4 regions of the Aeribacillus sp. FSL K6-2848 genome follow, and region 4 is predicted to be linked to each of the others. Evidence: predicted binding sites of a transcription regulator. Region 4 holds the regulator's gene; each other region holds the start of a gene.
What was found. Region 4 encodes LexA, which represses DNA repair genes until DNA is damaged. Its sites were predicted from a motif close to CGAACATATGTTCG; they were not measured.
Positions count from the first base shown of each region.

Region 1: NSS70_RS13660 (Y-family DNA polymerase) is a predicted target of LexA. The motif match lies at 3,452-3,465, and genes of this name have one in related genera.
Region 2: NSS70_RS20655 (Y-family DNA polymerase) is a predicted target of LexA. The motif match lies at 2,649-2,662, and genes of this name have one in related genera.
Region 3: recA (recombinase RecA) is a predicted target of LexA. The motif match lies at 3,362-3,375, and genes of this name have one in related genera.

Region 1 is NZ_JBBOQQ010000001.1:2,825,018-2,832,584, forward strand. Features, by position in the region: partial or broken gene NSS70_RS13645 (class I SAM-dependent methyltransferase) at 1-504, opposite strand, end outside; gene NSS70_RS13650 (iron chaperone) at 905-1,276, shown strand; gene NSS70_RS13655 (YolD-like family protein) at 1,772-2,101, opposite strand; gene NSS70_RS13660 (Y-family DNA polymerase) at 2,140-3,396, opposite strand; gene NSS70_RS13665 (SDR family NAD(P)-dependent oxidoreductase) at 3,736-4,530, opposite strand; gene NSS70_RS13670 (MBL fold metallo-hydrolase) at 4,531-5,499, opposite strand; gene proC (pyrroline-5-carboxylate reductase) at 5,825-6,661, shown strand; gene namA (NADPH dehydrogenase NamA) at 6,791-7,567, shown strand, end outside.
Region 2 is NZ_JBBOQQ010000002.1:34,968-42,534, reverse strand. Features, by position in the region: gene NSS70_RS20670 (restriction endonuclease BamHI) at 1-78, shown strand, start outside; gene NSS70_RS20665 (ParA family protein) at 474-1,514, shown strand; gene NSS70_RS20660 (SIR2 family protein) at 1,507-2,367, shown strand; gene NSS70_RS20655 (Y-family DNA polymerase) at 2,755-3,957, shown strand; gene NSS70_RS20650 (YolD-like family protein) at 3,954-4,301, shown strand; gene NSS70_RS20645 (hypothetical protein) at 4,626-4,829, shown strand; gene NSS70_RS20640 (hypothetical protein) at 5,376-6,218, opposite strand; gene NSS70_RS20635 (hypothetical protein) at 6,211-6,567, opposite strand; gene NSS70_RS20630 (ArdC-like ssDNA-binding domain-containing protein) at 6,584-7,567, opposite strand, start outside.
Region 3 is NZ_JBBOQQ010000001.1:2,461,142-2,468,708, reverse strand. Features, by position in the region: gene NSS70_RS11825 (YmfK family protein) at 1-497, shown strand, start outside; gene NSS70_RS11820 (helix-turn-helix domain-containing protein) at 513-1,400, shown strand; gene pgsA (CDP-diacylglycerol--glycerol-3-phosphate 3-phosphatidyltransferase) at 1,455-2,033, shown strand; gene NSS70_RS11810 (competence/damage-inducible protein A) at 2,052-3,311, shown strand; gene recA (recombinase RecA) at 3,451-4,491, shown strand; gene rny (ribonuclease Y) at 4,740-6,299, shown strand; gene NSS70_RS11795 (TIGR00282 family metallophosphoesterase) at 6,382-7,176, shown strand; gene NSS70_RS11790 (IS4 family transposase) at 7,303-7,567, shown strand, end outside.
Region 4 is NZ_JBBOQQ010000001.1:2,266,538-2,274,104, reverse strand. Features, by position in the region: gene NSS70_RS11010 (lysophospholipid acyltransferase family protein) at 1-49, opposite strand, end outside; gene gdhA (NADP-specific glutamate dehydrogenase) at 782-2,161, opposite strand; gene lexA (transcriptional repressor LexA) at 2,491-3,114, opposite strand; gene yneA (cell division suppressor protein YneA) at 3,273-3,587, shown strand; gene NSS70_RS10990 (YneB family resolvase-like protein) at 3,606-4,256, shown strand; gene NSS70_RS10985 (DUF896 domain-containing protein) at 4,332-4,562, shown strand; gene tkt (transketolase) at 4,634-6,643, shown strand; gene sirA (sporulation inhibitor of replication protein SirA) at 6,757-7,188, shown strand; gene NSS70_RS10970 (YneF family protein) at 7,275-7,493, shown strand.

The DNA.
Region 1 (7,567 bases), 560 kb from region 4:
CTTACAATTATATCGAATTCATCATTTTTAAAAGGCAGTTTTGTGGCACTTGCTTTCAGAAAATTTATTCGATCAGAAACCCCTTCAATTTCAGCGTTTCGTTGGCATTGATCTTTCGAATATTCCCAATCGTCGCCCCAATAATCAATTCCAGTTAATAGGGACTCAGGAAAAGCCTTTGCAAGTTTTATAATCAGTGAACCGCTGCCTTCCTATATCCAGTATTTTTCCTTGCCCATCCCAATTCACCTTGGCAACAATTAAGTCATGTATTTTTGACTGATAATTTCCCCCAAATGCTGCGAATTGGTAATAAGAATAAGAAAGGATAAATGTAATATAAATTAATGGTAACGCTATAATACCTGACAAAACTCGCAGATATAAATTAATAGGTAAGAATGTCAACAAAATGAATAAAAGTGAAAAAAGCAAAAAAATTAGTAGTTTATTCATTCGAATCCAAGTTTGATACCTAGCATTTGTTTTCAAGTTATCAGCCATCCTTAAATCATTAAACTGATTACCGTAGCAATTCGGTCATTGAATTGCTACGGCTCGTGTAGTTGACTAGCGAAAAGATACAGCATAAATTAAACTAATATTCATTTAATTTGGTGCTGTACCCTTTCCTTTCGTTTAAGTAAATTGTTTCACAATATCATGGTTTTATCAATCTTTATTATAATTTGCTTTAAATGATCGAACCTTTTTTAACTCTACATTCGGATGGAAAATTTCAAACTAATTTGCATTTTAAGCCATTTTGACTATTCAGGTTGTAAAATATATAGTGGAAATAGGTGTTGTTTAAGAACTTGTCTGAGCGGTTCTGTGAGGAGTTTTAACGACGAATGGGTTTGAGGAACTTCTCTGAACGATTTTTATTTTAGGAGGAAATAACATGGAAGTTTTTGCAAAATATTTAGCAGGTATCGATAACCCCGACCACCGCGACCGAACAGAGGAAATTTTGGCGTGGGTTGCTAATAAATTTCCAAATTTGAAACCGCAAATCAAGTGGAATACGCCAATGTTTACCGATCACGGCACATTTATCATCGGCTTTTCCACAGCGAAGCATCATTTGAGCGTTTCACCTGAAGAAAAGACAATGATGCATTTTGCCGATGAAATCGCCCAAGCTGGCTACAGCGCTACCAAAGGCTTGTTTCGAATTCCGTGGAATGAGCCGGTAAATTACGAGTTGCTGGAGAAAATGATTGAATTTAATATTCAGGATAAAGCAGACTGTTCAACTTTTTGGCGGAAATAGAATAGGATAGCCCTTAGAAAGCCTGTGAGGGCTTCTGAGAGGCTTTAAGAAGTTGATAGCTACAAAAACGCTTTTTCTTCATGCCCCAACACTCTTGTTGTGGACGCCCTGACACAGCTAATGTCAAAGTTTGGGGTGCGTCCTTTTTTAATAAGTGTAAATTATTACAGGAGCTAAGAAAATAATTCTCTTACTTATTCCAGAAAATGACCCTATAGTGGCAGAGTGAAACTTAATTGTTTTTAGTTAACCGTGAATGTCACTTATTCACTAACGGGTGCTTTTTTAGTGAAAGAAAAATTAATTGATTTTAAGATTGAGATCATGTTTTAGTTATTCCATTATAGGACGCCGATGGTAGAGTAGCAAAAAGCCCAATTTCTCAAATTTTTAGAAATTGGGCTGTTAATTATCGTCATTTTCTAAGCGTTGTAAATCTGCATTTTCCTGACCTTACGCTACCCCTATTAAATTTGTATTTCTAATGCTGTTTTCTTAGTATTGCTCAATTTCAATAATATCTCCTAATTTTAAAACATGTTTTTTAGTCAAGTAATCAACAATTCGTAATTCTCTTTTTAGCTGATCGATATAATGAATATTGCCGACAAGCTTCTTTATTTCACCTTTTTGATAATAGGTGAATTGTAGAGTAATGTCCTCTTCCATAGCCTCACAGATAACTTCATTAAATTCTTCATATTTTTGTTCATCTAAAACCGGTTTTTCGACTTTATCTAAACTTTCATTGTATTCCCTTAGTAATTTCACATGCTCGGGCAGCATCATAGCTGTCCATTTTATGCTTCCACGATCCTGAATCATTGTTTATCCCATCCTTTGCTTTCTTTTCTTCATATTCGTTACGCATAATGCCCGCCGATCAGCTTGTTGCGGTGAAGACTCGTTCCTGCCTTCGTATACGAAACAGCGCGCAGCAGTGCATTGGAGCCGTGCTTGTTCCGAATCGCATCCATTACATATCCTAAACGATGCTCTTTTATGCGGTTCGGCCTAAACAAATCAAGCTGCATGCCGCTGTCTTTTTCCACGTTGGAAAGAGAGATGGAAATTTTTCTGACTGTCTTCCCCTCATAAAAACGATCAAACAGCAAAAGGCAGGCTCGATAAAGATCCATCGTAATATTTGTTGAGACATCCATCGTTTTTGAACGGTAAAATCCTCCTCCGCCTTCCTTTTGGCTGTAGCCGATTCCAAGGCTGATTGTTCTCCCCGCCATCCGGTGTTCCCTCGCTCTTTTTGCCACTTCCTCGCACATTTCTAAGATGACGCATTTCACCTCTTCGGGGTCCGGATAGTCGCGAAGCAATATTTGATTTTTTCCAAAACTGATTTGCCCCAGCATAATCGGAGAGCCTATGTCGGAAAGATCTATTCCCCATGCGTGGTAATAAAGCTGATTCCCCATGACGCCGAACTTCTTTTCAAGGAGCTCTAACGGATAATTTGCGAGCTGACCGACTGTAAAAATTCCCATTCGATTTAACGTTTTTTCAAGTCTTGCCCCAATCCCCCACATCTTACGCAACGGCTTGATGCTCCACAGCTTCGTTTTGACATCATCATACGTCCATTCCGCTATACCTTTCTTTTTCGCCTCCAAATCTAGACAAAGCTTCGCCATCAATATGTTTGGACCGATCCCAACCGCGCATGGGAGAGAAAATTCATTTCGTAAATCTTCCACAATTTTTTCGGCCAGACTATGCGCATCCCCCCAAAGTCTTTCTGTTCCATCCGCAGTAATAAAACATTCATCTACGCTGTAAACATGGATGTTTTCTTTCGGAACATAGCGGTTCAGCAGCCGAGTAATTTCAGCAGAAATCCGTAAATACGTCGCCATTTTCGGAGTGATGAGGCGGATGCGGGGGTCGTTTGGAATTTGAAATAAGCGGGATCCGGTTTGAATTCCGAAATCTTCCTTCAGTTTTGGTGAAGCGGCCAATACAATGCTTCCTGTCCGCTCTTTGTCCCCAACGATAGCAATGTGGGCTGTTAAAGGATCAAGCCCAAGTATGACCGCCGCACAGCTCGCATAAAAGCTTTTCATATCGATGCATAATATATGCCGGTTTGGAAACGATTCATAATTCATTCCATCATCCCCTCATGAGAATGTATGTTCGGTTTTATTTTATTTTTATTGTATGGGAATATACGTTCGATTTCAATGGGAATTTGCGCCATTTTTCGCGGTACAAAAGAAGCATAACAACGAAGTACGGCATCGAAAAACAGATATTAAGCTTGGAAAGCTTATTCAAAATACAGCCGCGTTTTTTAGAAGATTTAAGTTGGAGACAAATCGGTGAAAGAGCTGAATTTTTTGTCAAAATAAAAAGACGCTTGACGCGCCTTTTCAGAAGTGAGAGCGGAGATTTTAGCGAAAAGTCCGCCTTCAGCTTTCTGTTCATTTCCTGCATCATGCTCCCGGTCATTTTTGCCGAAACAAATTTCCGGCAACTTTTTCAAATAGGGAGGGCATAAGACGATAAACAAGCCCGCCAAGCTCCATCCAAACAGGCATATTAATTTCCCGTTTATTTGTCAGCATCACGCTCACGATTTTTTGTGCAACAGCTTCCGGATTAAGCATCCAGCGTTGGACGTTTTTCACATAATCCCCTGACGTATCGGCAAGATTGAAAAAATCCGTTTCAATTGGACCCGGATTGACAGATGTTACAAAAATCCCGCGGTCCGCCACTTCCATCCGCAAGCTGTTCGTAAAGCCTAAAACAGCATGTTTTGTAGCAGAATAGATGCTTGATTTCGGAGTAGCTATTTTGCCAGCCTGAGAGGCGACATTAATAATATGCCCTTCCCGTTGGGCCAGCATCTTCGGAAGAACCAGCTTTGTCGCAGCAATTAATCCGAACACATTTACTTTAAACATTTGCTGCATCTCTTCGAATGTTGCTTCCTCTGCATTTCGAAAAATACCAAAACCAGCATTATTGACTAAAACATCCACTCGGTCAAAATTCTCTGTGATGTCCGTAAATACTTCGGAAACTGCGTCAAGGTCACTGACATCCAGTTCGTAATATGTACAAGAAATAGAGTGAGAGGCTTGAAGCTCATCCGAAAGTTTCTTGAGACGATCCTTCCTCCTAGCCAGCAAAACTAAATGTCCACCGCTTTCTGCAACGATCCTTGCGATTTTTTCCCCGATCCCGCTCGATGCCCCCGTAATAACTACCAATCGATCTTTAAGCCGCGAATTCATTTATTTGTCACCTCTTCGTTGCGCGGAAAAAAGTAAAACGCCATTTTCTATTCTTTTGTTAATTTTTCCATATTGTTCTAAATAATCAAGCTGAGCAACAGTTTCTGATATAGCAAATAAAAGCTCTTGTTGATAAGCAGACGGAAAAAGAAGCTTGCAAAGAGCAAACACCGTCATTTCCTGTTTTTCTAAATGCTTTAATACGGTGAGCGCGCGTTCATGCTGTTTGTCTAAACGGTTCCGAATCAACAGGTGAGGATCGAAAAATTCATCTTTATGACCCGGAAAGACAACAGAAATCGGAATATGCAAAAGCTTTTTCAAAGATTCATTATATTGCAGCTGAGGTTTTGGACGCTCTTTTCCTTCATACGGCATTTCAAGAACAGGATTGGAGGAAATGGTTTTCAGCAAATGATCGCCGCCGATCATTCGGCAGTCTTCCTCATTGTACAAAACGATATGGCTTTGGGCATGTCCAGGAGTCTCAATGACTGTAAACCCAGGCATCCCGTCTATTTCATCTCCTTCTTGAATGGAGGAGGTCAGCGGATGATTGCGTGGATATAAGGAAAGATCAAGATGATCTAAGTGTGACTTAAACGACTCTGGGACGGCAAACTGCTTCAACAATTCTAAAAAAAATTCCTTTTGCCGATCAAAAAAACGCACATCATGAGAAAGCCAAGGAGCAAGCAAACGATGGCCCAAAACACGAAGATCGCCATCAAAAAAATCGAGCAAACCGATATGGTCAGGATGATGGTGGGTAAGAATGACTTGCTCAATATCCTCAGGCACAAGCCCTATTTCCTTCAGCTTATGTTCAAAAACTCTCCACGCTTCCTCCGTTTTCATCCCTGCATCCACTAATGTCAATGCGTCCCCTTTTACAACATACACGTTCACATCTTTAATCGGATAAGGTATAGGGATCGTTATTTTATAAATTGCATCTTTGCTGAACATTTTTGCAAACCGCCTTTAATTTTTTAATATAACTTATTTTACACATGATAAATCAATTTGTCATTTTATTCAAATAATTCATAAGTATACTTGACAAGCCGTAGGAACTGATAAAAAATTAATTCTACAACGCTTTTAGAATTTAAGGCAGGGAAACATTTCATCATACAAGCCTATCCAAAGCATGCGCTTCTGTTGCTTAACAGATGAATAGTAAAACGTTTTCTCGCTACCTTTCCAACTGAATCTCTTCTCTTTTAAACTAAGTTTATAGGGAAGAAGTTCAAAAGAAACATATAAAACAATCAGGAAGGAGTCTCTTTTTATGTACAAGTTTGGATTTATCGGAGCCGGATCTATGGCGGAAGCTATTATATCCGGATTGATCAACGGGAACAAGTGCCGGAGAGAAGAGATCGTTGTGACAAACCGTTCCAATGAAAAGCGGCTCGAGGAGCTGCAAAAAACATACGGCGTCACGATGACAAAAGATAAAAAGCATTTGTTTGACAACACAAAAACGATTTTTTTCGCGATGAAGCCGAAGGACGTTGACGAGGCAGTAAAAACAGTCCGCGAATACGCAACAGAAAACCATCTTGTTATTTCCATGCTCGCAGGCGTTTCAACGAAAGCAATTGAAACATTATTCAACAAACGTATTCCCGTCATTCGAGCAATGCCGAATACGTCCGCTACCATCAGACAATCAGCAACCGCCTTGGCACAAGGACAATATGCAACGGATGGTGACCTGTCAGCAGCTGTTGAACTGTTTCAATTGATCGGAACAGTTGAAATTGTTGAAGAAGACAAGCTCGATGCCGTCACAGGACTGGCAGGAAGCGGACCAGCCTATATTTATTACATAGTAGAAGCAATGGAAAAAGCAGCAGAAGAAATCGGGTTAGAAAAGTCCATGGCGCGCTCCCTCATTGTTCAAACACTTTATGGGGCAGCATTAATGTTAAAAACGTCTGACAAAGAGCCGTCTACTCTAAGAAAAGAAATAATGAGCCCAGGCGGCACAACTGAAGCCGGCTTAAGCGTCTTAAACGATCATCACGTAGATGAAGCTATTATAAGCTGTGTGAAACGGGCAGTCGAACGGTCAAAAGAATTAAACAGCGCTTTGGAGGAAAAACTGGTGAACGAACAATAATCTGAAATCGGATTCGGGTTCAGCGAGCAATACTGAACCCCTTTTTTATATTTACCAAGCAGATCATATGACAAAAATAATCATAATTGCTAAAATTTCAAAGGAAATATTTAGGGAGGCGAATAAAAGATGAAAGACCGATTATTATTTTCTCCATTTACGATTAAAGATGTCACATTGAAAAATCGAATTGTCATGTCGCCGATGTGCATGTACTCAGCCGCAAATAAAAAAGGATTTCTTGAAGATTTTCATTTCACACATTACATTTCAAGAGCGGTGGGACAGGTGGGCCTCATCATTCTTGAAGCAACAGCTGTTACGCCGGAAGGCAGAATTTCTGAATTGGACCTCGGTATATGGGAAGATGACCATATTATAAAATTGGCTGAACTTGTGCAGCAAATCAAATCATACGGAGCGAAAACAGGTATCCAGCTTGCTCATGCAGGAAGAAAGTCAAATGTGAGCGGAGACATATTCGCCCCATCTTCAATTCCTTTTGATCAAAACAGCCGTACACCGAAAGAACTGACAAAAGAACAAATAAAAGAAACGGTTGAAAAATTTCAATTAGGAGCAAAACGAGCTAAGGACGCAGGCTTTGATATCATCGAAATCCATGCTGCCCACGGTTATCTCATTAACGAATTTTTATCTCCGCTATCAAACAAGCGCAATGATGAGTACGGAGGAAGCTTAGAGAACCGCTACCGGTTTTTAAAAGAGGTTATCCAAGCCGTAAGGAAAGTGTGGGAAGGCCCGTTGTTTGTTCGTGTTTCCGCCAGTGACTATGTTGAAGGCGGATCGACGATAAATGATTACGTACAAATTGCTAAATGGCTGAAAGAGGATGGTGTCGATTTGATTGATGTCAGCTCAGGAGGGCTTGTCCCGGCAAATATA
Region 2 (7,567 bases), on a different contig from region 4:
TCAGTGGAAATAATCCCCAAAGGAAAAGATGGAATGTCAAAGCGTTCAATAAAGAAATGGATACAGAAAAAAGACTAGCAAACTAGTAAGAGGCTTTTTTTTGGGTTTTAACGCTCCACTACACCGAATCCAAATAGAAATTTCAGCCACAGGTTAAGTGAATACTATCCAATAATCCCCCTTTGGTTTAGTGACCAAGGGATAATTTTTCTATATAAGTTCGAGGAAGATTTTTAGTAACATGGAAGCCATTGAATAGGTAAATATCTTTTATTCAAACTGATGTTGAATTTTTGGAAGATCAATATTAGGAAAAATTTAGTGAGTTTTTATACATAATTATGAATCAAGTATTTAGGATTGATCAAGTTGAACTGTATCATAAGTAAATGGGGGACAGTATTTAAATTTGGAATTAAAAATAATATAATTCTGCAATAAGGAAAAATGTTTAAATAGTGGGAGTGCCTATTATGAAAGTAATTACTTTTTTTAATAACAAAGGTGGAGTAGGTAAAACAACAACAGTTGTAAATTTGGCAAGTTACCTAAGTATAAAACTAAATAAAAAAGTTCTTTTAATAGATTTAGATCCTCAGTCTAATTCAACTCAGTTAATAATACCAGAAGATAAATGGGATGAATACTATGGTGAAAAACCGATTCATAAGACTATTTTTAACTATTTTGAAAATATGGATGAAGGCGAACCTAGGTTGGAAAACTGCGGTATTCCAGTTAAAAAAGAAGAAAATCATTATAAAATTGATTTAATACCTGGACATCCTAAGCTTGCTATTATAGACGATCTAATGAGTCGTAGTTGGAATGGTACTCTTGGACAGGATAAAGGGGAGTTAAGAAAGTTAAATTGGTTAAATCAATTAAAGCCTTGGGTTTCAGAGTATGATTATGTATTTATTGATGTGGGACCTTCTTTGGGGGCGTTGAATAGAAGTATTCTTCTTAATACAGACTACTTTTTTACACCAATGGGATCTGACATATTTAGTTTATTAGGAATAGAAAATATTGGTACATGGATGACTAGATGGATGGAGTTATATACAGATGCATTAAACAATTTACAAAAGAGTGATTCCAGCTTTAATTTAGAGACTTTTAGTGAAAAATACTTAATAAACACAGACGTTAAAAAGTATACCAGATTTATCGGATATTCTATTCAACAGTATTCGAAAAGGAAATTTAAAGGTAAAGTCAGACCTGTACAAGCCTATGAAAAAGTAATTAAAGACATGCACGGTACAATTTTAAGATATTTAGGAAGGTTTATCCCTAGCCATATAAACGAGGAGGATATTAAGTTAGGTGATATACCTTATGTATATAGTATAGTGCCGCTTTCTCAGACCTCAAATATGCCAATCTTTAATCTAGACTATAAAAGTGGTATAAGAGGTAATCAAACTAGTAGTGTTGCTGAATATACAGAGTTTATTCATCAAATAGCTTTGAACTTCTTAAGAAATATTGGTGATAAAGATGAGTAAGATAGTTTGGCCAGAAAATTTGATAGAAGAAATAGCATATAGAAGGGCAATATTGTTTTTAGGCTCAGGAGTGTCTGCTACAGCTGTAAATGACGAAGGGAAATCTCCAGAAACATGGGGAGAGTTTCTGAAGAACATAAAAAATTTGATTAATAATGCAAGACCAGAAGATTTGGAGTTTATTAATAAAATGATAGATCAAGAAAATTACCTGCTAGCATTACAAGCAATTTATGATTTATGTGATTCAGGAGCATTTAGTAAATATTTAAAGGATAAATTCTCAAGAGGGAAATTTAAACCATCTTCTGTACATAAAGCAATTAAGGAGATAGATAGCAAAATTGTGATTACAACAAATTTTGATAAAATTTATGATAATCTTTGTAAAGAATCACATTATGTAATATATGATTATCAAAAAACAAAATCAATCATTGCAAATATAAAATCTCCGGAAAATGTGATTATTAAAGCGCACGGGTCAATTGATGATACAGATGAAATAATATTTACATCCAAACAATACTATCAAGCTCAAGAAAAATATCCAGATTTTTATTCTTTACTAAAGGCACTTTTCCAAACTCACACTGTATTATTTCTTGGATATAGTTTAAATGATCCAGATATTAATCTAGTGTTGCAATCAATACGAAATACGTCAAGTAGTGCAGCTCCTCATTACATTGTTATAAAAGAGGGAATATCAAAACATATAGTTAAACATTGGGAGGATACATATAATGTTAGGTGTCTAGAATATGGACCGAGCTACGATAATTTCCAAGAGAACATTGAAGAACTTAAAAACTTAGTTTTAGGTTTGAGAGAAGAACGTAATATACCATAGATGCAAGGTTTAGAAAAAAAAGAGACCGTCCCAAAAGTGTTCGCATAGCAACCGCTTCTGAGGCTTTTTTATGAGATCAGGGCCTTAGCGTACGATTTTTTAAAATGCAACTGATCAGCTTACTATTTTAAAGGTACGGTCTCTGCAAAAGCGCATCGTTGGGATCCTTACGAATGGGAATGACCGGAGCAATCCGGTCTTCTTATTTTTGTCTAACAATTCCTCTCCCTGCTTATCTCCTTCTTTCCCCAGTTTCCACTTGACTTCTTTCACAAAATATAAGAACATATATTCGTAAACCAAACATGTGTTCTTATAAAGGAGGTCTTTGCGTCGATGCTGCTCGATATTTCTTGTCTGCCAAAAAATAAAATTTTATGAATCGATATGAAGAGTTTCTACGCCAGCTGCGAATGCGTCGATCATGGACTGAATCCTCTAGAAGATTATGTCGTCGTTGTCTCTGATAAAAATCGAAGTGGGAGTGTAGTTCTAGCTGCGTCTCCGAAAATGAAACAGGATTACGGAATCAGGACAGGAAGCCGTCTATATGAAGTGCCTTGCCGTCGCCATATCCATATTTTTAACGCCCGTATGAAGCGGTATTTGGAAATCAGCGTTCAAATTACAGAGCTGTTTTCCACCTTTGTCCCTTTTGAAGCGATTCTCACGTACAGCGTTGATGAGAGCTGGATAACCCTAGACGGTACGGAAAAGTTACATGGATCCCCCATGGAAGCGGCCAAAAAAATACGCACCGCGATCTGGAATAAATTCGGTCTTCCATCTTGCATTGGCATCGGCCCAAACCGTTTCATCAGCAAAGTCGTACTGGATGTATACGCCAAAAAACAAGGCATCGCTGAATGTACGTATGAAGAAGTACCGAAAAAATTATGGCCAGTTCCATTGCGGGAAATTTGGGGCATTGGCAACAGAATGGAGAAACATCTGAACAATATGGGAATGTACACTCTTGGAGACGTGGCAAACAGTTCCTTGGATCGCTTACGGAAACGGTTTGGCGTAATAGGAGAACAGCTTTACTATCATGCTTGGGGAATTGACTTAAGCCCTCCTTTTATCGACGCAAGGACCTTCCCTCAAAAAAGTATCGGAAAAGTAATTACATTACTGCGCGACTACTGGAAGGAAAACGAAATTTTAACAGTTGTGTTGGAACTTTGTGAGGAAGTAGCAAAACGAGCGCGTGAAATCGGTAAAGTAGGACGCACCGTTTCGTTTAGCGTGCGCTATTCGCATAATGAAGGAGGATTCCATCAGTCCGTCACCCTTGATACCGCTACAAACTTAACGATGGATATCTACCGCGTCTGCAAGCAGATTTTCCATAAGTTTTATGACGGGCGAAGCGTGCGCGTTATTCATGTATCCCTGGGAAATTTAATGGACGAGGAAAGTTTGCAGTTGTCCCTTTTTGAAGATAGAACGAAGGAACGCGCTCTTGCCAAAGCAATGGATGCGATTCGCGACAAATTTGGTCCAAATGCGCTGTTGCGCGCAGTCAGTTATACACCTGGAAGCGTCGCCCGCATCCGCACCGGCTATATAGGAGGGCATCAGGCATGAACCATCGCGATCGTGGAATCATCAAATACTCGCCCTTTTTAATGCCAGAACACCGCAAAATGCTAAAGGAACTTCGTGAAAAAGAAGAGCGGATCCATCCCTCCCATCACGACGAGCAACAATATGAAGAATGGAATCGGATCATTTTCGAGGCGATGGAGTTTGCTTCTTATCTCTCGATTCAATACATATATAATTATCGTTTATATTGCGTCATTGGTCGTGTTCATTACTACGATCAGTTAAATCAAACATTGCGATTCAAAGAAAAAGACAGTGGGAAAATCCATTATATCCACGTTTCATCGATTAAGGAAATAAAAACAGCCCCTTCTTCACCTTGAAAGGGGCTTGTTGTTGTCCATCCTCAAACAGCTCATTCGTTAAATCTACAATTTCTTTTCTCCGATTATCAGTTTCTTCTTTATTCGTACGATTTTTTTATATAGAAATATATTATTTAAAACTATGTTCTAAATAATCAACAAAACAATATATAGTAGTTTCTAACCAAAAAACCATACTATATATCGGTTGTTTATAGTCAATATGGCATGGTGTAAATAGATAAATATTCACAAATAAAGAAAAAATAACCAATATTTTTTACGATTTTTTATTTTTACGAGAATTATTCATATAAATTAATAATGAAAGGAGGGAGAATTATGAATGATACTACACTCATTACATTACTTTCTGGACTAATAATGGGGATAGCTGGAAGTGCCTTGTATGAGATAATCACACACTTAGTTCAGCACCCCGATACACCCATTAAGGATGCTTTTGCTCTGCCGCAAGCAAAAGTACTGAAAGGGTGTATTATGATTAGCCTAATTGTTGTGATGTACACATTGGTGAAACTGTAATACCTTTGTGCTCTGTAACTTTTGAAACCTGTGAAACTCAACCTTTTACTTTCGGCTACTCGATAACAGAGTAGCTCTTTTTTTTATCTATTTATTCTATTATTCTCTAAAATAAATATTAGCATAAACTATTATTTTATGCTCCCGATCTTCATAAGTTTACTACTGATCTTCATAAAACGTTAATCATTTGTGGACAAAATTTTTGGCAACTATCCATCACATTCTTTAATGTATGATGCGATTCAATGAATGATGAGAGACAAAAGCACAAAAAATTTAGGAAAAATTTAACATAGACAAGTAGAAAGAAAAACCGTTTTCGTTATATATGAAGCTTCCCGCAAGCCGTCCGAAGAGCACAGGTCCTTTATGCGCCTAACAAGCAAAAATTACAATGGGGTGAGGCAAAGGAAGAAGCGTCCTTGGGAAGGAGGTAAAAAATAAAACGCATTTTTAGCCTGTTCCATTTTTTTAAATGCAACGGCCTAAAAATGCGCCAGGACAAGACTAAAGAATATTGCTTTTATAGCGAAAGAACCTCTCTTATCGTTCTAGTACGCTTGATCTTTCTCGGAATTTCTCTAATGATTGATATTTATCGGGATGGGGTTGTGGGTCAGGTTTTAATTGCAAGAACGGATTCTTCCATAAAGCATAAAATTTCACATCCTCCCGAATCCATTCCTTGGCTTTCTTCGGTTCTTTCCAGTCTTCTCGAATTTCTTGCAACGATTTCTTTGTGGCAAAAGTGTGCGTGAAAGTGCCTTTATCTCCTTCTAACTGTACGGATAGAATATGTAAATGATTCCTCTTTTCCAACAATTGAATCGCCTTCACTCTAAATTCTTCGTTTCTCACAAACTCGTATTGATGATTCCCGCGATCATCTCGCATAAACTGCATTTTCTCGGCCAGTGTGACTTCTTTGAAAAAACCCATGAATTTTGCATAATAAGGATTTTCTTTCTCCATTTCAAGAACATGAATCGGGCGATTCCTGATCGTTTCGTGAATATCAATTAATTGTATCTTCGTTTCTAAGGGCAAGCTGCCAACTTTTAATATCATTTGTTCCTTTCGGATAAGGGGAAAACGATGAGCTTTAATCACCCCTTTTAAAGCAATATCAGATCGATCGCTAATAATATTGGCAGGTACTCTTAATTCGTTTTCCTTTAATCGATAATAGGGCTGCTCTGTTTTTCCTCCTTTAGTAACAATGGCGTGGGCAGGAAGAGTGGCGTATCCGCCCCTGAAATTTCCGATCACAACAGCAAAACGGGTTTTCGTAGGGGCGGCGTGTGCTTCTTTATATTGAAGATTGGGATAGTCCCTCACTAACACAATATCTCCTGTACGAATGGACATCCAATCATTCTTATTCACGGATTCCCCACGCTTTCTTTACGGCGTCGGCTAATTTTTCTTCATCGTTTTCGTCCAACGCTTTTTCGATCTCTCTCACTGTTTCTTCTGGTACTCCTTCATCTACAGCTTCTTCTAAATACTCAACTAAGTAAAAAGCATACGAAGGATTCGGACGTCCCTCTTTCTCATGGATTTCCACCCTTGATTTTAAATAGTTCAAGGCCTCGTCAAGATACTTTTCTTCTTCCTCCGTAATTTCTAAGTCTTCGATCAGTTGCTCTCTTGTTTTATCAAAGGTCGTGTAACTCCATAAAAAATCATAATATTCGTCTGGGGTCATTTTACAGAACGGTTTTGTCTTTTCCATATTCATCACCTCATTATTAACGTTGCAGCTGCATCTCTTTATCTTTTTCGTTTTTATTGTTTTTGTCTTGATCTTTAGATGACTCATGCATCTGACGCAATTCTTTGATTCGTTCTTTCATCAACTCGTCAATTTCTTGGATAATACCCTGGGCGACATGCTGAATCTCTTTCATGGCCTGTTTCGCCAACTGAATGTCTTTAGCCCAGGTCGCAATATATCCAGCGCTGTATGGTTCTGTGTCCAATCCGTAATATTTGGAGACGATAAATGCAACAGCTTCAGCTTGTGCTTCTTTGTGTCCTCTAGGCAAGTTTTGCATGTCACTGTCTTTATGATGCAATTGAGCGTGGGCGTATTCGTGAATGAGCGTTTTGAATTTCAATGAAGTATTTTCAACAGACGCATTAATACGAATAAGGTGCTTTGCTCGATCATAGTACCCCTTTGTATTCGGGTCGTCCAATACCTCTTCTTTCACCTCAATTCTGTTTTTATTCAAATGAGCCAGAAAATGCTTGTAAAGCGACTGAATGCGTTCACTTTCCTTTAAATCTTCACGAATCAATTTTCGGATATCAAACAGCTCTTTTCCTTGGGTTTGGCTAATATCAAAGACGTTGACAAAGCGAAAGCCTTTTAGAATTTCTTTCTTTTCCATCACTGTTCGCCCCTTTTCATCACGGACAGGCTCGTTCGTTTCAGAGTCAATTTTGGGTTGCAACTTCTTCTCGAAGATCGGCGCAAAAATCTTAATGGCCTTTTCGCCTTTTTGAACGTGTCTGCCAAGCTCCTGCCACGCTTTGTATCCCATAACCAACGTGGCATTTGGTTTCTGTGATAAAATCATCATGACATTGTGAAGGCTGTACTTTGGAAACCGCGCAACCACCTCCAAGTATCGTTGAAACTCTCCGTTCTTGAAAAGGCGTTCAATGGCTTGATCGACTTCTTTTTGGATTTTGTTCAGCTTTTCTTTGTATTCATTCGATTGTTGGTA
Region 3 (7,567 bases), 190 kb from region 4:
AGACGTTCCGTTTTGTTCGCGATGAACTTGGTATTCTTGTTGATTTTATGGCCGAGCTCTTTAAACAAGACGGTCATAAATTAATCGGCATACGCGGAATGCCGCGTGTCGGAAAAACAGAATCGATCGTAGCGGCGAGCGTCTGTGCGAATAAAAGATGGCTTTTTCTCTCTTCAACCATGCTGAAGCAAACTGTCCGGGAAAGGCTGATTGCTGATGAATACCGGACAGATAACGTGTTTATTTTAGATGGAATCGTCACGATGAAAAGAGGCTCTGAACAGCATTTGCAATTAGTTCGGGAAGTGATGCAGCTTCCGGCAACGAAAGTCGTGGAGCATCCAGATATTTTCGTTCAGAGCTCCGAATATACTTTGGATGATTTCGACTACATTATTGAACTTAGACATCACCCTGATGAAGAAATTACGTATGACGTTGTAGAAAATAATCATCAGCCGTTTGGCCACTCAATTTATAATGGATTTGATTTTTAGAAAGGTGGGTACGTTTTGAGCGAGTTAGGTAACCATCTGAGACAAGCTAGGCTGGAAAAAAACATCTCACTCGATGACTTGCAGGAAATAACTAAAATTCAAAAGCGCTATTTAATCGGCATTGAGGAAGGAAACTACTCGATCATGCCGGGGAATTTTTATGTGCGTGCGTTTATTAAACAATACGCGGAAGCGGTTGACCTTGATCCGGATGTTTTATTTGAGCAGTATAAAAATGAAATACCAAGTACATATGATGAGATACCTGAGAAATTGTCCCGCGTTCAAACGCATAAAGAGCTTCCAAAGCCGGCTTCCAAATTTTTAGAGCTGTTGCCGAAGCTTGCCGTCATCGCTGTTATTATTTTGGTGGCGATTATCGTTTGGGTGCTTTCCCAGCGTGGAAGCACAGATGAAGGCGTTCAGACGGAGGACGATACAAAATCCGTCAAAATAGAAACCTCTGGCGTGGAGCCTGAGAAAAAAGAGCAAAATAATATTGTCGATGAAAAAGACCGTTCGGTTGAAGAAACAGAACAAGAGGAGAAAAAAGAAGAGAACGCCGAAAATGAAACGAAGCAAACATTGACGGTAAAAGAAGTAAGAGGGAAAGAAACCATATATGAATTGTCCAATGCGGACAAATTGGTGATCGATATTTCAACCAATGGGAATTCGTGGATAGAAGTGAAGAACGGAAAAGGAAAATCGTTTTTTGCAGGAATGATGCGACAAAATGAGCAGAAAACGGTTGATGTAACAGCGGAAGAAGAAGCAAAAATCGTTGTAGGCGATGCTCGATTTACGACCATTCAAGTGAATGGAGAAGCCGTTTCTTATGAAACGGACCCGAATAAAATGGTTCGGCAGGATATTATCATTTTAAATAACAAGAATGAATAAGTCATCGTACGAGATGGCTTATTCATTCTTACTTTATGCTAGTGGAGGTACAAAATGAATTTGCCAAATCGAATTACTGTATCAAGAATTATGCTAATTCCAATATTTATGATTGTGATGCTTGGCGATTTTAACTGGGGAAATTGGTCGGTCGGTGAAGAAGTTATTCCTGTCAAACATGTCGTTGGCGCCCTCATTTTTATTTTAGCTTCGACGACCGATTGGATTGATGGATATTATGCGCGCAAGCTTGGACTTGTGACAAATTTAGGAAAGTTTTTAGATCCTCTTGCCGATAAATTGCTCGTTTCTTCAGCTCTCATCATATTGGTGGAAATAGGTGCTGCTCCGTCTTGGATTGTCATTCTGATCATCAGCCGTGAATTTGCCGTAACCGGATTGCGTTTAGTTCTGGCCGGTGAAGGAGAAGTCGTAGCAGCTAATATGCTCGGCAAAATAAAAACATGGACGCAGATTGTGGCTATTTCCGCTTTGCTTTTACATAATATACCTTTTGAATGGATTTCGTTTCCATTTGCAGACATTGCTTTGTGGGTTGCGCTCTTTTTTACCATTTTATCTGGATGGGACTATTTCATGAAAAATAAACACGCGTTTGTCAATTCGAAATAACCATGTGGAGGATATTGTATGAATGTAAATGCTGAAATTATTGCTGTCGGTTCAGAACTGTTGCTTGGACAGATCGCCAACACAAACGCCCAATTTATATCAAGAAAGCTTGCCGAAATAGGCGTAAATGTTTTTTATCATACGGTCGTTGGAGACAATGCTGAGAGGCTAGAGCATACGATCGAAACGGCAAAAAAACGGTCGAATTGCATCATTTTTACCGGCGGGCTCGGCCCGACAAAAGATGATTTGACGAAAGAAACGATTGCACGTATTTTGAATAAACGTCTCGTGATCGACGAGGCGGCGATGAAAAACATTGAGGATTTTTTTAAACGGACGAAACGGACAATGTCGGAAAACAATCGGAAACAAGCATTAGTTTTGGAAGGTTCTACTGTTTTGCCAAATCATTACGGAATGGCGCCAGGAATGGCGTTAGAGGCGAACGGAATTATATATTTGCTCATGCCGGGTGTTCCGAAAGAAATGAAGCCGATGTTTATCAACTACGGTGTGCCGTTTTTGCAATATCATTACGGGTTAAAAGAAAAAATCATCTCGCGTGTGCTCCGTTTTTTTGGCATCGGCGAATCTCAGCTTGAAACAGATATAGAGGATCTGATTGATCAGCAAACAAATCCGACCATCGCGCCGCTGGCAAAAGACGGCGAAGTAACATTGCGCCTGACAGCAAAACATGAAGATGAGTCGACTGCGCTGAAGCTGATTGACGAAACAGAAAAAAAGATTTTAAGCCGTGTTGGCCGATATTTTTATGGACACGGTGAAACTTCGATCCAAGAGCAGCTTATGAAGCTTTTAAAAGAAAAGCAATATACTATTTCGGCTGCAGAAAGTTTGACGGGCGGTCTTTTTTCCGAACAGCTGACCCATTTTCCAGGCGCTTCGAATGTTGTGCTTGGAGGAATTGTCTGCTATACAAACGAAGTGAAGCAGCATGTTCTTGGCGTGTCGGAAGAAACGTTGAAAACAAAAGGAGCCGTTAGCTCTGAATGTGCGAAAGAAATGGCGGAAAATATAAAAAAATTGACCGGCAGCAATATCGGCATCAGCTTTACGGGAGTGGCAGGACCTGATCCTTCTGAAGGAAAAGAAGTTGGGACTGTCTATATCGGTATTCAAATCGACGATCGGCCGACGGCAGTCTTTGAGCTTCATCTTTCCGGTACTCGGGAAGGGATCAGGCACAGAACGGCAAATTATGGCTGCTACTATGTAATGAATGTAATAAAGGAAATGGAAAACCGGTTATGAGCGTCTTCATCCGGTTTTTTAATTTTTATATAATAATGAAAATTAAAAAACGAATAAATGTTCCCTTTTTTCTTGGCAAACAGGAAAAAACACGGTATATTTATTTTGAAGCTATCAATTTTTTAAGGAGGAAATTGTATTGAATCATGATCGTCAAGCTGCCTTGGAAATGGCGTTAAAACAGATTGAAAAACAATTCGGAAAAGGTTCGATAATGAAGCTTGGAGAACAGGCTGAGCGAAAAGTTTCAACAGTTCCAAGCGGATCGCTGGCATTGGATGCAGCTCTTGGCGTCGGCGGATATCCTCGAGGTCGGATTATTGAAATATATGGACCGGAAAGCTCCGGTAAAACGACAGTGGCCCTTCATGCCATTGCTGAAGTTCAAGCTCTAGGCGGGCAAGCAGCGTTCATCGATGCGGAACATGCGCTCGACCCTGTCTATGCGCAAAATTTAGGTGTTAATATTGATGAACTGCTTTTGTCGCAGCCCGATACCGGCGAGCAGGCTCTTGAGATTGCAGAAGCTCTCGTTCGCAGCGGTGCAGTCGACATCATTGTCATTGACTCGGTCGCAGCACTCGTCCCAAAAGCGGAAATTGAAGGCGAAATGGGCGATGCGCATGTCGGATTGCAGGCGCGTCTTATGTCACAAGCGCTTCGGAAGCTTTCAGGAGCCATTAGCAAGTCGAAAACCATTGCGATTTTTATTAATCAAATAAGGGAAAAAGTGGGCGTCATGTTCGGAAATCCCGAGACAACTCCAGGGGGACGCGCGCTGAAATTTTACTCATCTGTCCGCCTTGAAGTGCGCAGAGCTGAACAGCTGAAACAAGGAAATGATATGGTAGGAAACAAAACGAAAATTAAAGTTGTCAAAAACAAAGTAGCGCCTCCTTTTAGAACGGCAGAAGTTGATATCATGTACGGGGAAGGGATTTCAAAAGAAGGAGAAATCATCGACCTGGGAACGGAATTGGATATTATACAAAAAAGCGGTTCGTGGTATTCTTACCAAGAGGAGCGTTTAGGACAGGGAAGAGAAAATGCAAAGCAATTTTTGCGCGAAAATCCGGATATTCGCGATGCCATTCAGCAAGAAATTCGCAAGGCATATGGCCTTGAAACGAATGAACCTGTGCAAGAGGGGCAGGAAACGTTCGAGCTTTTGGATGAATAATGTACGCACATCTTAGCGTAAGGCTGGCGGAGTAGCCGGTCTTATTTTTTTGGTCAAAAAAAGCCCCATCCTTTGTTCGACAAGATGAAAACTTGACAAGGGTTATTCCCACATTTAAAATGGATATGTATATTTTTTCATTTTTGCAATATATTTAACATATTTTTTTGGAAAATGTTATTGGGAGAGTAAATGTGTAATGCCGACACTTTCTTTGTGACAAGTTCATAGCAAGAGGAGGTGAAAGAATGGAACTCATTGAAATCATCTCCATTTTGCTTGGCCTAATCGTCGGTGCAGTTGTTGGTTATTTTGTTCGAAAATCCATTGCTGAAGCGAAAATAGCGGGTGCAAAAAACGCCGCGGAACAAATTCTTGAAGATGCTAAGCGTGAAGCTGAAGCAACGAAAAAAGAAGCGCTTCTGGAAGCAAAGGATGAAATTCATAAGCTTCGTTTGGAAGTAGAAAAAGAAATTCGCGAAAGAAGAAATGAACTTCAAAAACAAGAAAACCGTTTAATGCAAAAAGAGGAGAATCTCGATCGAAAAGATGAATCATTAGATAAGCGTGAGGCGATGCTAGATAAAAAAGAAGATTCTCTAAATGAAAGACAACAGCATATTGAAGAGATGGAAAGCAAAGTGGAAAAGATGGTGCAAGAAGGACAAATAGAGCTTGAACGCATTTCGGGTTTATCGCGTGAAGAGGCGAAACAAATCATCCTTGAACGAGTGGAAAAGGAACTTTCTCATGATATTGCTGTAATGGTGAAAGAAGCAGAAACAAAGGCGAAAGAAGAAGCAGACAAAAAAGCAAAGGCAATTCTTTCCCTTGCTATACAGCGCTGTGCAGCAGATCATGTGGCTGAAACGACCGTTTCTGTTGTGAATTTGCCAAATGACGAAATGAAAGGGAGAATTATCGGCAGAGAAGGAAGAAATATCCGCACTCTTGAAACGTTGACAGGGATCGACCTCATCATCGACGATACACCGGAAGCGGTTATTTTATCAGGATTTGATCCGATTCGCCGTGAAACAGCAAGAATTGCGCTTGACAAGCTTGTTCAAGACGGGCGCATTCATCCAGCGCGAATTGAAGAAATGGTGGAAAAATCGCGGCGGGAAGTGGACGAGCATATTAGGGAAATCGGAGAACAAACGACATTTGAAGTTGGCGTTCACGGTCTTCATCCGGATTTGATCAAAATTTTAGGCAGATTGAAATTTCGAACGAGCTATGGCCAGAACGTGCTGAAGCATTCAATAGAGGTTGCCTTTTTAACCGGATTGATGGCTGCCGAATTAGGTGAGGATCAAATCCTTGCAAGACGTGCAGGGCTTCTGCACGACATCGGAAAAGCCATTGACCACGAAGTAGAAGGAAGCCATGTTGAAATCGGCGTGGAGCTGGCAACGAAGTATAAAGAACACCCGGTTGTCATCAACAGCATTGCTTCCCATCATGGGGATGAAGAACCGACATCGGTAATTGCGGTTTTAGTTGCAGCGGCTGATGCTTTATCGGCAGCACGGCCGGGTGCCCGCAGTGAAACGCTTGAAAATTATATTCGCAGGCTTGAAAAATTGGAGGAAATTTCCGAGTCGTTTGAAGGTGTGGAAAAATCGTACGCCATTCAAGCAGGCCGCGAAGTTCGCATCATGGTAAAACCGGATGCAATAGATGATTTAGAAGCTCATCGATTAGCAAGAGATATTCGCAAGCGGATCGAAGAAGAGCTTGACTACCCTGGACATATTAAAGTGACCGTCATTAGGGAAACTCGTGCGGTTGAATATGCCAAATAAAGTGGTACATGAAAATGTGCCGCTTTATTTTTTTTTCAATTTATGCAAAACTATATAATAAACATTTAGAAAGGAATTCATCATGAAAGTTTTATTTGTAGGCGATGTGGTAGGAGCAAAAGGGAGAGAAATGGTTGAACAATATTTGCCGAAGCTGAAGAAAAAATATAATCCTGAAGTAACAATTGTCAATGGTGAAAATTCTGCACATGGCAAAGGAATAACTATGAAAATTTACCAGAAGCTTCTTTCATTGGGAGTTCAGGCAGTGACAATGGGCAACCATACTTGGGATAAAAAAGAAATTTTTGAATTTATCGATGAAGCAAAAGCGTTGGTTCGACCGGCTAACTTTCCTGAAGGCACACCAGGAAAAGGAATCGTGTACGTGGAAGCGGATGGAAAAGAGCTTGCAGTCATAAACCTCCAGGGAAGAACATTTTTGCCGGCAATCGATTGCCCTTTTCGGAAAGCGGATGAATTGATTCAAGAAGCGAAGAAAAGAACTCCATATATTTTTGTTGATTTTCATGCGGAAGCAACGAGCGAAAAACAAGCGATGGGCTGGTATTTGGATGGGAAAGTTTCCGCAGTGGTTGGCACTCATACACACGTTCAAACTGCCGATGAAAGAATTTTAGATAAAGGAACGGCATTTATTACCGATGTCGGGATGACAGGACCATATGACGGTATTTTAGGAGTTGACAGGGAAGCAGTATTAAAAAAATTTTTAACGAATCTCCCTGTTCGGTTTGAAATCAATGAAGGCAGAGGACAATTGAATGCCGTATTAGTGGAAATTGAGGAAGGAACCGGCAAAGCGAAATCGATCAAACGAATATTAATCAATGATGATCACGTTTATTTTGAATAAATTAAATCACTAGCGTTGCATTAATTTAATTCGAAAATTCCGAATTGAAAGAAGTCCATAAAAAAATCCTTTATAATGGATGGTACAGGTGGTCCCTGTCCAAATCCAATATAAAGGATGAAGCCTATGGACAAGGATACACTATTTTCTTCATTTGGTAAATGGGTCACTCCTCTCAATTCTGTTAAATTTACACAAAGAATTGAAGAGATGAAACAAGATAAATATACGAAAAAATTAACCACAAAAGCGTATTTACTTTTGTTTTTGCATGCTCAACTTCAACAACGAGAAGGACTGCGCGCCATCGCCGATGATGCGTTACTGGATGATTTTCAGCGAGAATTAGGATTGACATCTATTAGTGCTTCACAACTTTCTCGAAAACATC
Region 4 (7,567 bases):
AAATTTTAATGATCAATATTGCAAGTTTTCCTGCTAAATGATAAATCATTTTGTTCCCCCCCCGAATGACTTCCAGAAATATGTTTGCGTTGCAAAAGATCTGTATTTTCGGTTAGGGCGCATGTCGATTTTGTCTGCGTTCAGTTTAGCATTTTTACGTGATGCATGTAAAGTCGGTAGTACATCGTCAACGAATCGTCTTATCCAAAGTCAGTCAGTGAAAATACCGCCGTTTCATTTGGAGGAAGGGCGGGTCGTATTCGGTGTTTTTTAGATGAACAAGTATTTGTGCTGAAGGTTGTTGGCGCTGGATAAAAGGGGCAACCACATCAATAATAAAATGTTTTAATTGGAAAAATCAATTTTAATAGCAGTTACTTTGTTTCTATAAATTTTATACTTAATGATACAAAATATTGAGAGTAAAGAAGAGAAGAAGCAGAAAAACGAACATCAGCGCAATCTGTCTTTTTTAATTAAAAAGCAAGAGACAATCAGTCCAGGCATCAGCGTAAAAAAATATGTAAGATAATCTGACATAAAACTTCAATTCTCTCATTGAATGGGATACACTGATAGAGAAAAATTTGATCCAATCGTGGAAATAAAGAAGAGTGAATTTGGATCGGTGTGATGTCAATTTCTATTCACTCAAGTTAAGATGGGGTATTATAGTGAGCATGATGAATCGCCAAAGCAGGTTAGGTAAAGCTTTAGCGATTATCATATATGTTTACTCACTATAAAGAATAAATGATGGAAATGACCATTTTTCTATCTTTTAAATGACTCCTTGTTCTACCATTGCATCAGCGACTTTTTTAAATCCTGCAATGTTAGCGCCGACGACAAGATTTCCGGAGCAGCCGTATTCATTTGCAGCGTTGACGCAATTTCGGTAAATGTTCTTCATGATATCACGTAATTTTGCGTCGACATCTTCAAAGCTCCAAGACAATCTTGCGCTGTTTTGAGCCATTTCTAATGCTGAAACAGCAACTCCGCCTGCGTTAGCAGCTTTTGCAGGTCCAAAAAGAATATTGTTTGATAAAAACACGTCGATCGCTTCTAATGTAGACGGCATGTTGGCGCCTTCTCCAACAGCTTTGAGTCCGTTGGAAACAAGGAGTTCAGCTGCTTTTTTATCGATTTCATTTTGAGTAGCGCATGGGAGGGCAATATCGCATGGAATGGACCAAATTCCGGAACAGCCTTCATAATATTCTGCATGAGGATGTTCATTTACATATTCTTTAATTCTTTTTCTTTCAACTTCTTTTAACCTTCTAACCGTTTCAAGATTAATTCCATTTTTATCAAAAATGTAGCCATCAGAGTCGCTGCATGCGACAACTTTTGCACCTAATTGTGTTGCTTTTTCAATCGCATATATGGCAACGTTCCCAGAACCAGAGACAACAACTGTGCTTCCTTTGAAGCTTAATCCATGGTCATTAAGCATTTCTTCAACAAAATAAACAGTTCCATAACCTGTCGCTTCGGTTCTCGCTAAGCTTCCGCCGTACCCAATGCCTTTTCCGGTTAACACCCCAGCTTCAAATCCGCCGCGTATTCTTTTATATTGGCCAAACAAGTATCCGATCTCTCTTGCGCCAACTCCAATATCACCGGCAGGAACGTCAATATCTGGTCCAATATGTTTGTAAAGCTCTGTCATAAAGCTTTGTGTAAATCTCATAATTTCCCCATCTGATTTACCTTTCGGATCAAAATCAGATCCGCCTTTTCCTCCGCCGATCGGCTGCCCAGTCAATGAATTTTTGAAGATTTGTTCAAATCCTAAAAATTTAATAATGCTGGCGTTGACGGTCGGGTGAAAGCGCAAGCCTCCTTTATATGGCCCAATTGCACTATTATATTGCACTCTAAATCCGCGGTTTACACGCACTTTTCCTTCGTCATCCACCCATGGAACGCGAAAAATGATCAATCTTTCCGGCTCAACAATTCTTTCAAGTATTCCGTGCTTTATATATGTAGGATGTTGAGCAAATACAGGCACAAGCGAGTCAAATATTTCTTTTACAGCTTGAAGAAACTCAGGCTCATTCGGATTTTTTTCTTGCACGGATTGAAATACTTCATTGACATATTGCTTTGCATTTTCCAGTTCACTTTGTTTCATAAGTAATTGATTCATAGCACCTCTCCTATACCTAAAATTTAAGCAGTTAGAAGAATTCAAACAATTCAGTAAATCATCCCGGCACTGGCTAAGGAAGCGAAATCTACAATAAAAAATTCTACAACAAAATAAATCAAAAAACAATGACTGTTGAGAATTGTTGCATAATAGCTTTGCATGCAGGCGCGGAGAAGGCGCCTGAAATTTGTTTCATTGAATCTAGCTTGTCTGCATACATATTGATTAGAAAACATTTTTAAAAATTTAACATCGCTAAGAGAGGGAATGTTGAAAATTTTATAAAAAGAAAAAGGATGCCTCACCTGTTTTGAGACATCGAATATTCAGTGTATGGAACGGTATAGCCCGATCACTTTTCCGAGTATTGTCACATTTTTTAAAATAATCGGTTCCATTGTTGGGTTTTCCGGCTGAAGCCGTATAAAGTCTTTTTCTTTGAAAAACCTTTTTACGGTCGCTTCATTGTCGTCTGTGAGCGCGACAACGATGTCGCCGTTATTGGCTGTTTGCTGTTGTCTGACAATAACTAAATCTCCGTCCAGAATGCCTGCTTCGATCATGCTTTCTCCGACTACTTCAAGCATGAAAAGTTGATCATCACCTGATGCAATATGATTCGGAAGCGGAAAATATTCTTCGATGTTTTCAACGGCAGTGATCGGAATACCAGCCGTCACTTTTCCGATGACCGGCACGTTGATCACATTGTTTGTTAGAAGGTGGCTGCCATCATCGTCCAAAATTTCAATGGCTCTCGGCTTTGTGGGGTCTCTTCTAATCAGTCCTTTGCTCTCAAGCTTTGCTAAATGCCCGTGAACAGTTGAACTGGAGGCAAGACCGACCGCTTCGCCGATTTCTCTTACAGAGGGAGGGTATCCTTTCTTTTTTACTTCCTCCTTAATGAAGTTCAAAATATCTTGTTGTCTCTTAGATAATTTTGTTGACATGTCAAGCACCTCAGTCATATCAATTTGTGTCGATTATAGCATGATTTTTCCAAAAAAGCAAACGTAAGTTCGAATATTTGCTTGACAGAAACATGTGTTCCCTTTTATACTTAAAAACAAAAACCGAACAAATATTCTGTTTCAGGGGGCGGTTCTTAATGGATAAATTATCATGGTCTTACATCGTTTCTTTTTTCCTTGTCATCATGGCGGCAGTTTTGGCGATTTCGTATACTGGAGAAAGGGAAGAGCTCGATCATTATATGGAGGTTCAAGTGAAGGAAGGGGACAGTTTGTGGAAAATCGCTGATGAATATAAAGAATATGACAATATGTCTCATTCAGAGTTTGTAAAATGGGTTCAGGAGCGAAACAATCTCCAAAGCCTTGTTGTAAAACCGGGGGAAACAATCGTCATTCCGATTGAAAAAAATAAATACTACAATGCTGAATATTTGGCAAACAAAGAATAACCGCAAGGAGCATTTAACATGAGAGCAGTCGTTTATGCAAGAGTCAGCACTGAAAAGGCAGAGCAGGAAACATCTTTGAAAAGACAAAAAGACGAGCTGTTAAAGCTCGCAGCTGAAAACGGTATGGAAGTTGTTGAAGTGATAGAAGAAAAAGCGAGCGGGTATGATGTTGATCGTGAAGGGGTTTTTCAACTGCTGGAATTGATTGAGGAGAAAGAAATTGAAGCGGTATTAATACAGGATGAAACAAGAATTGGCAGAGGAAATGCCAAAATCGCCATTGTCCATTCCATTTTGAAACAAGGCGTGAAAATTTTCACCGCTGCCCATCGCGGGGAGATGGAACTGTCTGAATCAGACACGATGGTGCTTGAAATTATAGGAATTGTGGAAGAATATCAACGAAAAATTCATAATTTGAAAATAAAGCGGGGAATGTTGAGAGCTATACAAAATGGGTACAGGCCTGAAAAAAATTTAAAGAATAGAAATTCTTCCTATAAAAGAGAGCGAAAAGAAGTTCCGATCGAGGAGATTGACCGATTGCGGAAAAACGGCCTGACATTTTCAGAAATAGCGGCAACATTAAGAGGATTCGGCTATGATGTTTCAAAAGCTACTGTTCATCGCAGATATCAACAATTTTTGTCAGAAAAAGGCGAATCATAGCAATAATTGTTGTCATTAGTGGTTGCATTTAGTATGATAAAAGAGCGCGGCAAAAATATACAAGGGGTTCAGCTTATGATTTCAAAAGAAAAACTTAACCGTATTAATGAACTATCTAAAAAGTCTAAGTCAGAAGGATTGACGCAAGAGGAAAAGCTAGAGCAGCAGCAATTAAGGCAGGAATATTTAGAGTCGTTTCGTTGGGATTTTCAAAACACCTTAAAAAATGTTACAGTGATTGATCCGAAAGGTAATGATGTTACACCGGAAAAATTGAAAAAATTTAAAAATAAAAGGCTGCATTAACGGATGGGTGTTGCCTTATTGCAACAATAAAGATAAGATTATAAACTGAAAATACAGATGAGAGGATGATAATGGTGACTCATTCCATTCAAGATTTATCCATCATGACGATTCGAACATTATCCATTGACGCGATTGAAAAGGCGAATTCCGGACATCCTGGAATGCCAATGGGCGCCGCACCAATGGCTTATGCGCTGTGGACGAAATTTATGAACATTAACCCTGAAAACCCTAATTGGTTTAATCGAGATCGCTTTGTTTTATCTGCCGGACATGGTTCGATGCTGCTTTACAGCTTGCTTCATTTATCGGGTTATGATCTTTCCATGGATGATATTAAATCGTTTCGTCAATGGGGAAGCAAAACACCTGGACATCCTGAATACGGACATACACCTGGCGTTGACGCAACAACTGGACCATTAGGCCAAGGAATAGCAATGGCCGTTGGAATGGCGATGGCAGAACGTCATTTAGCAGCTACATACAATAAAGAAGGATACAATATTGTTGATCATTACACATACGTCATATGCGGTGACGGTGACTTAATGGAAGGGATTTCCTCTGAAGCAGCTTCCTTAGCTGGTCACTTGAAGCTTGGACGATTAATTGTTCTTTATGATTCGAATGATATTTCCCTAGATGGGGATTTAAATAAATCATTCTCAGAAAATGTAGAAGAGCGCTTTAAATCTATGGGCTGGCAAGTGCTGCGCGTTGAGGACGGCAACAACATTGAAGAGATTTCGAAAGCCATTGAAGAAGCCAAATTGGATGAACAACGACCGACATTAATTGAAGTAAAAACAACAATCGGATATGGTTCGCCGAATAAAGCAGGCACTTCTTCCGTTCATGGTTCGCCGTTAGGTCCAGAAGAGGCAAAATTGACAAAAGAAGCCTATGCATGGACATTTGAAGAAGATTTCTATGTTCCAGCAGAAGTTTATGAGCATTTTGAGAAAAATGTAAAAGAACGTGGAAAGCAGAAAGAAATTGAATGGAATAATTTGTTTGAAAAGTATGAGAAAGAATATCCTGAACTTGCAAAAGAGTTAAAGGCAGCAATCAATGGTGAATTGCCAGAAAATTGGGATCAATCTTTACCTTTTTATGAAGAAGGAAAAAGCGTTGCAACCCGTTCTTCTTCTGGAGAAGTATTAAATGCAATAGCTGAAAAAGTTCCTTATTTCTTTGGGGGATCTGCAGACTTAGCTGGATCAAACAAGACGACAATAAAAGGTTCAGGAGACTTTTCTGCGGAAGATTACAGCGGACGAAACATTTGGTTTGGTGTCAGAGAGTTTGCCATGGGAGCAGCATTGAACGGTATGGCTCTGCATGGAGGTTTACGTGTTTTTGGCGGAACGTTCTTTGTTTTCTCTGACTATTTGCGGCCAGCGATTCGTTTAGCAGCATTAATGAATCTCCCTGTAACTTACGTGTTCACTCATGACAGCATAGCGGTTGGAGAAGACGGACCAACACATGAGCCGATTGAACAATTAGCTTCTTTGAGAGCAATGCCGAATCTTTCTGTCATTCGTCCAGCTGATGGAAATGAAACAAGAGCTGCGTGGAAGGCTGCGCTGGAATCTAAATCAACACCGACTGCATTAGTATTAACGCGCCAAAATTTAGAAACTATTAAAGGTACGAAAGAAAATGCTGAAGAAGGTGTTGCAAAAGGCGCTTATGTCATTTCACCGGCGAAATCGGATCAACCGGATGCTCTTCTACTTGCATCAGGTTCAGAAGTAGCATTAGCTATTAAAGCTCAACAAATTCTTGCATCCGATGGAATTGATGTGCAAGTCGTCAGCATGCCGTCATGGGACCGTTTTGAAAAGCAATCAAAAGATTATAAAGAATCAGTTCTTCCTAGCAGCGTAACGAAGCGTCTTGCGATCGAAATGGCATCTTCGCTTGGCTGGGAGCGCTATGTCGGATCTGAAGGTGAAATCTTAGCTATCGACAAGTTTGGAGCATCTGCACCTGGGGAAAAAATTATAAGCGAGTACGGTTTTACTGTTGAAAATGTTGTCGAAAAAGTAAAAGAATTAGTTCGGAAATAATCGCCAAAATTAGTGCCTCTATCCGCCACCATAAGACAAACCTTTTACATTCCTTGCTTTATAATAGCAAAAAAGGAATGTAACAATGAGGTGAGCGCATGAGGCACTTTTATTTGTATTTGATAAAAAAGGAATTTGCTGAGCATTTTTATCATAGGGAATCGAAAATTTTTCAGTTATATCAAGAATTTTTTTGGACAAGGAAAACGCATCCTATTTTTGAACAATTGGAAAGGCAAGTCAATTATATTTCAAGAGCCATTCCCATTTCAGAAATAGATTTGCTGCTTCAGTCATTCTTGTCTCACCGAAACCATTATCAAAAGGTATCATCGATTCACGCCATCCAAATGGAAAATCAAAAAGGACAAGCTACTATGGTTTTAAAGGAACGGTATATTGAAATGATTTGTACCGGCAGCTTTGACGGTGAGTTATTGTTTTTTGATATATTGGGAAAATTTGATCCTTATTTTTTTGCCATGGATTTTACAAATGAACGATACGGGTGGCTGAGTCCGATTAAAGAAAGAAAATTTGTCTAAAGTTGCGGAAATTTGCTAATGAAATATTGTATAATGTCATATGGTTTAGTACACTGTATGATAGACAACATGAAGGAGGAAATAAGATGGAACTTTGGCTGGCGATATTAATCGCTGTTCTGGCATTACTTGCCGGCGTAGCGCTAGGCTTTTTTATCGCTCGAAAGTATATGATGAATTATTTGAAGAAAAATCCACCTATTAACGAACAAATGTTGAAAATGATGATGATGCAAATGGGAATGAAACCGTCCCAGAAGAAAATCAATCAAATGATGAAAGCGATGCAAAATCAATTAAAATAATGAAATGTGTCAGAAACCTTGATATGATTGGTTTTTTAGCAGGTTTATCCTTCATTTTTTAAGCAAAAAATCAA